2 regions of the Clostridium sp. 10cd* genome follow, and region 2 is predicted to be linked to the other one. Evidence: a T-box and tRNA genes for the amino acid it is inferred to sense, from the RefSeq annotation. Region 2 holds a T-box; the other holds one or more tRNA genes.

Region 1 (3,426 bases), 750 kb from region 2:
TAAGCTCAAATACAGGCAGATATCATCTTTGGGCTCGACCATATCGCGATAGAAGGATTCCTGCAAAACCACCATCGACAATCCACAGGACAATGCCAGTGCTTTCTGAGAGGAAAGAATCAAGACATCGATTCCCATTTGGTCCATATCCAGCGGATCAGCCATAAAGCTGCTGATGGCATCCACAATCAGATACATATTCTTTGCTTTCGTAAATGCAGAAAGCAGCTGAATATCATAAAGCTGTCCGGTGCTTGTTTCATGCAGATTGACAAGCAGGGCACAATATTCATTTTGAAAAAAAGCGTCCAGGTGTTCCTTTCGCAATGCCTCCAGCTCCTGCAGACACAGCTCATCATAGGGTATCCCGTAAATTCTGCACAGCTGCACAAAGCGCTCGCCAAAGCTCCCTCCGCGAAGTATCAGTACCTTGTCCTGTCTGCGAAAGCTGCAGGCAACAACCGCCTCCATTGCTGCACTTCCGCTGCCGCACAGAAATAATGCTCTTCCTTTACGACAGCCGCATAAGGTCAGCAGCTGCTGTTCGTTTTCCTTCATGATGGATGAGAATTCATCATTGCGAAAGTATGGCAGCTGTGTACCGCTGACCTGTAATGTTTCAGGATACATCTCAACAGGTCCCACTGTGAACAATTTCATAGTATCATCTCCAGTTGTTTGTTCATATTTTAGATTATATTATGCAAATAAGAAAAATACAACTGAATTTTTAATCATATTTTGTTCATATTCTAAAATGTATTTCTCATTTTGAAACGAACAAAAAGATTTGGACAGATTCTTTTTCATTCCCATCCTTTGGATATTTTGATTCTATGGTACATGTACAGAAAGAAAAGCGCGGTGTCTATTTAATCATATGTATAGGACTGTAATCAGCTACTTTTATCAGCTGTGGTCCGTCAGCTTGATTGGCCTGTGTTCTATGAGTATGTTAAAAAGCCATATTGTGGAAAGGTTCTTACTCGATTGTGGTTAATTTTAACTAAAGGAGAATGCAATCCTATCGTAATTTATCAATAAAATTTGAATTCTCCCTTTTGCAACGAACCTAAAGTAAAAGCCTGTGAAAATCCCTGCTTGCTGTTTTCTACAATATTTTATAGTGCTTGCGCCAATCTCGATATTCTTGTTTTAATCTCCTGTTTCTTCATAAACATGGGAGGTTATGATTCATGTAGGTATAACAAATCAATCAGTGATATGATAGCGTGTGCTCCTTTCTGTATGAGTTTACTGCCCTACGTAATTTCGTTTTTGCCCTTATCTATGCTATTATCTGCAATTAGATCCGTGAATAGTGACAAATCTTCCAAAAAAAGCTATAAAAAGGCAAAATGCCTATTGCAATTTCTAAAAATTATTGTATAATATTAAAGCAACATGTTTCAAAAAGAATATGTCAGATGGTTCCGTAGCCAAGTGGTAAGGCAATAGACTGCAACTCTGTGATCATCGGTTCAAATCCGATCGGAACCTCCATTTTTGTTGGGATCGTGGCGAAATAGGCAGACGCAACGGACTTAAAATCCGTTGGGAGTTAATCCCGTGTGGGTTCAAGTCCCACCGTTCCCACCATTCAGAAAAACAGTCCTTGAAAAAGGACTTTTTTTATATAAATACTATGGAAGTGCTATGTGAACTATTTTCAGGGAACGGTGGACGATTCAGCAAGAAACCTGTCTTATACAGTCTTCACCGCATACAACCTCTTTCACCTTATTGTGCTGACTGAAAATGTGAATGAAGGAAAAAGCGACACAGCGTTTTATGGAGGTATCTTACATGCAGGTCCTCCCTCATGAAAACAATAAGCACCTGCTTCCAGAGCAGACCACCTTCAAAGTGGTAATGGATACACCTGAAAAAATATAGGAGAATGATAGTATGAGCAATCTGTTTGATTATCTTACATGGAGAAATGATTTAACGTTTTCAAAAGTTCCCTGCTGTGCAGTGGATACCCTCATATGCAGCTGTCTATCCTATCTGCGACTGCAGCCGGTGTTTGCCAAACAGGATATGCTCTATGTCAAGCGTGCTTCTGAAATTATAAGGGCGATAAATCCGGAGGAAATTCACTTCCGCGTAAAGGAAGACCTGCAGCTGCTGCATAAAATGGCAGAAGGCAACCGATATGGGAATGTAATACTATGCGGATATGTCGACCATCTGGATCCCTCTATGGAAAAACAGTTTTATGCCCTCACCTGTCTGCTGGAGGATGATGTCATGCTGATAACCTATCGCGGAACAGATAATACACTTGTTGGATGGAAAGAGGATTTTAATATGACCTTTCTGGACACCATTCCCTCCCAAAAGGAAGCGGTACAGTATTTGGAGGCGATGGCAATTGCATATCCCGATCGGCGTATAATCCTATGCGGGCATTCCAAGGGTGGAAACCTTGCGGTCTATGCAGCTGCATTTTGTTCTTTCGCTATACAGAATCGGATACAGCGGGTATACAATCACGACGGCCCGGGTTTTTCCGCAGAAACGCTGCAAGCAGCAGGCTATCGCTCTATTGCACAGCGTATAGAAACCTTTGTTCCACAATCCAGCGTTGTCGGTATGCTGATGGAGCATGAGGAGCATTATACTGTGATTTCCAGTACACAGATTTCCCTATGGCAGCATGACCCCTATTCCTGGGAGGTGCTTGGTCCTGATTTCGTACGACTGGATGCGTTAGATCGCCAGAGCATCGTTCTGGACAGCACCATCAAGCACTGGATCAGTGAGCTGGACCGCTCCCAGAGAGAAGCCTTCACGGATGCTGTGTTTCAGATACTCAGCAACACCAATGCCGCCTCCTTTAAGGAAATGAATGAAAACCGGATGCATAGCACTGCTCTGATTTTGAAAGCATTAAACCGCACGGACAAGCAGACTAAAAAGATGCTTTCCGATATCATCCTGAAGCTGTTGTCCAGTGCGAAAAGTGCCATCGAGACAAATCTTGAAAACGGAAAGCCTACAGACTGATTACGTGTTCTTCAATCCCATGCACAAGCGAGTAAAAAGAGAATATCAAATTCCAGTGAACGATACTGAAATTGCATTCTCTTTTTTTGTATCCTGCATGCATCACTTTGGCCGTATCGTAACGAACAAAATTTCATTATGGGATGCGACCCGCATCGGAAAGCCCCATGTGCCTGCTCCTGACGATACCAGCATGCGATAGCCGACATCATAGTTGCCATATGCTCTTGGGTACGGGATTCTGGTCAGCACAGTATTCGGGAAAATCTGACCGTTATGCGTGTGTCCGGATAGCTGCAGCAACTGTGCATCCAAGTACTCTTCTACAGATTCCGGGCGATGCTCCAGTAAAATCACAGGCTCATTCCCCTGATATTCCTTCGTAAGGGAAGACCAGGAGCGTCTTTCTTCTCC
Region 2 (3,426 bases):
ATCTGTGAAATTGCGGTGTTCAGATTCAGAGTCTCCACATCATTGGTTACCTTCTTAACGGTCGCATGGTATACCTTATCCAGCTTTCCATCATTGGCTTCTGTGAATTTATCATAGTCCGTGTACAATCTCCAAACACGATCCAGCCATCTTCTTGCCCCATCCAGACCTGTGGTACTCCAAGGCAGAGCTGCCTCCAGCGGTCCCATGAACATTTCATAGACACGCAGTGCATCGGCACCATGGCTTTCCACGATATCGTCCGGATTTACAACATTGCCTCTGGATTTTGACATTTTTTCATTATTCTCTCCCAGAATCATTCCCTGATGGAACAATCTCTGGAACGGTTCCTTTGTCGGCACCACACCACAGTCATACAGCACCTTGTGCCAGAAGCGTGCGTACAGCAGATGCAGAACCGCATGCTCGGCACCACCGACATACAGATCAACCGGCAGCCAGTGCTTCAGCAGCTCCTCTGCCGCAATCGCATCATCGTTTTTCGGATCGATGTAGCGCAGATAATACCAGCAGGAGCCAGCCCACTGCGGCATCGTATTCGTTTCGCGCTTTCCCTTCACTCCGTCGATTTCCACATTCAGCCAGTCTTCACAATGTGCAAGCGGGGATTCTCCGGAACCACTCGGCTTAAAGTTTTTTGTTTCCGGCAGCTCCAGCGGCAGTTCATCGATATCCACCGTACGGGTTGTACCATCCTCCATATGTATGATCGGGATTGGCTCTCCCCAGTAACGCTGTCTGGAGAACAGCCAGTCACGCAGCTTATAGGTCGTCTTGGCACAGCCGCATGCATGCTCTTCCAGCCAGGCAATCATCGTATCAATTGCCTCCTGTTTTCCCATACCGTCAAGGAATCCGGAATTGATATGCACACCATCTTCGGTATAAGCCTCCTGTGTCACATCGCCGCCCTCTAAAACCGGAATGATATCAATGCCAAACTTCTTGGCAAATTCCCAGTCACGCGTATCATGTGCAGGAACCGCCATGATGGCTCCGGTTCCATAGCTTGCCAGCACATAATCGGAAATCCAGATTGGCACTTCTTTTCCATTTACCGGATTGATCGCATAGGCACCGGTGAAGACACCGGTTTTTTCCTTGTTCAGTTCGGTACGCTCCAGGTCGGATTTCGTAGCACATGCTGTTTTATATGCATCAATTGCTTCCTTTTGTTCCTTCGTCGTAATTTCATCCACATACGGATGCTCCGGTGCCATAACGCAGTACGTTGCCCCAAACAGGGTATCGCAGCGTGTTGTAAACACGGTGAATTCCTTCTTTGTATCCTTGATTTTGAACACGACATTGGCACCCTTGGATTTTCCAATCCAGTTGATCTGCATTTCCTTGGTGGAGGTCGGCCAGTCGCACAGCTCAAGATCCTCCAGCAGACGTTCTGCATATTCTGTGATTTTCAATACCCACTGGCGCATCGGCTTGCGGATAACCGGGAAGCCTCCACGCTCACTCTTGCCGTCGATGACCTCTTCATTGGCAAGCACGGTTCCCAGCTCCGGACACCAGTTGACAGGAATTTCATCCACATAGGCAAGTCCCTTGTCATACAGCTTCAGAAAAATCCACTGTGTCCACTTGTAGTAGCTTGGATCCGTCGTGGAAATTTCACGATCCCAGTCATAGGAAAAGCCCAGCGCACGAATCTGTTCACGGAAATGATCGATATTCATCTTTGTGAACTCTGCAGGATGATTTCCTGTTGTGATGGCAAACTGCTCTGCCGGTAATCCAAAGGCATCCCAGCCCATTGGATGCAGGACATTGTGCCCCTGCATACGCTTCATACGGCATACGATATCCGTTGCGGTATAGCCCTCCGGATGTCCGACATGAAGTCCGTTTCCGCTCGGATATGGGAACATATCCAGAACATAGCACTTCGGCTTATCAAAATCCCATGCATCGCAGGCAAAGGTTTTGTTGTTCAGCCAGTAGCTCTGCCACTTTTTTTCTACTTCCTGATGGTTGTAATTCATAACTGCATTCTCCTTTACATATCAAATAAAAAACGCCCTTATCTCTAAGGACGTCATAATTAACGCGGTACCACCTTAGTTCACTTGTACAAGTGCCCTTCATTTCTTCTTAACGCGAAGTCAAACGGATAGCAAGCTATCAGCTCCTTAACAAGTTCCGCAAGCTTTCATGTATCGGTTCTCAGCAACACCGACTCTCTGTGACACTTCCGCAAGGTACTACTTTAATTCTCAGCCTTTATACTTCAATAGTATATCCAATTTGGGTATCCTTTGTCAATCGTTCACTGCCATTTTCTATGTAAAAAACAGCAGATAGCCGACAATGATCAGTACAGCTGCCGTAAAAAGCGCCGGTTTTTCAATATCCTGACCGTTACGCTTCATCTCTTTGATCTGCACATAATTTACCAGTGCATAAATCACCAGTGCCCCTGCCTTGGCAAACGGCTGGAAAGCAGGTAGAAAAAGCGACAGCAGAAACATGGCGACGATACCTGCCACACCGCCGATGATCAGTTTATTCCTCTTGGATTTCATAGCATCACCTGAAACTAGAATAGCAGAAATTGGAAGGAAAAACAACCGCAATCGCAGGCAACTGAAAAAGGACGCGCATCACCACGTCCCTTTTCATTAGGTTATCGAAAGGAAATCGATATGAATAAAAGTAATTGAAATCGTGTAGTTTACAATAAAAGGAAGGAATGTAAAGAATACACAACTTTCAAGGTTATCACAATAGAGCCAGTATCATGATAACAGAAATAAGGTACTTATTTCCTGTCTATATAGTAACATTTTTTACTCCGATTGTAAACCCTTCCACGTTTTTCTTTCTCTTTCCACAAAACTCGGGAAGAAGAGACAATTCCCGAGTTTATCTGATTTCGCTATTTATTTTGAATATAATCATCGATTGCTGCAGCAGCTGTTTTCCCGGCGCCCATCGCAAGAATGACCGTGGCAGCTCCGGTTACCGCATCACCGCCGGCAAATACACCTTCTCTGGTGGTTGCACCGTTGTCATCTGCAATCAGACAGCCCTTGCGATTGGTTTCCAGGCCCTCTGTTGTAGAGCGAATCAGCGGATTCGGCGATGTTCCGATTGCCATAATCATACAGTCAACATCCAGCACGAAGTTGCTGTCCTTGATTTCCACAGGACGTCTTCTTCCACTGGCATCCGGTTCTCCCAGCTCCATGGACACACATTCCATACCGCATACCCAGCCGTCTTCATTTCCCAGCACACGGACCGGATTGGTCAGCAGCTTGAAGACAATGCCTTCTTCCATGGCGTGCTCCACCTCTTCCTTACGGGCAGGCAGCTCATCCATGCTTCTGCGGTATACGATGGTTACTTCCTCAACACCCAGACGCTTTGCACAGCGTGCCGCATCCA

Evidence for each region. A T-box is a leader RNA that pairs with one kind of tRNA and senses whether it is charged. The one in region 2 lies ahead of leuS (leucine--tRNA ligase), so its partner is inferred to be a tRNA-Leu.
Region 1: it has a tRNA-Leu gene. The T-box ahead of leuS (leucine--tRNA ligase) is inferred to sense a tRNA for this amino acid. The anticodon was not compared.

What each region holds. Positions count from the first base shown of each region.
Region 1 covers NZ_CP172347.1:1,702,304-1,705,729, reverse strand. Annotated here, with positions in the region: gene ACG3M1_RS08380 (pyridoxal-phosphate-dependent aminotransferase family protein) at 1-660, opposite strand, end outside; tRNA gene ACG3M1_RS08375 (tRNA-Cys) at 1,430-1,503, shown strand; tRNA gene ACG3M1_RS08370 (tRNA-Leu) at 1,512-1,599, shown strand; gene ACG3M1_RS08365 (DUF2974 domain-containing protein) at 1,909-3,012, shown strand; gene ACG3M1_RS08360 (metallophosphoesterase) at 3,115-3,426, opposite strand, start outside.
Region 2 covers NZ_CP172347.1:2,455,978-2,459,403, reverse strand. Annotated here, with positions in the region: gene leuS (leucine--tRNA ligase) at 1-2,021, opposite strand, end outside; T-box leader at 2,065-2,263, opposite strand; gene ACG3M1_RS12145 (hypothetical protein) at 2,319-2,561, opposite strand; gene gltA (NADPH-dependent glutamate synthase) at 2,915-3,426, opposite strand, start outside.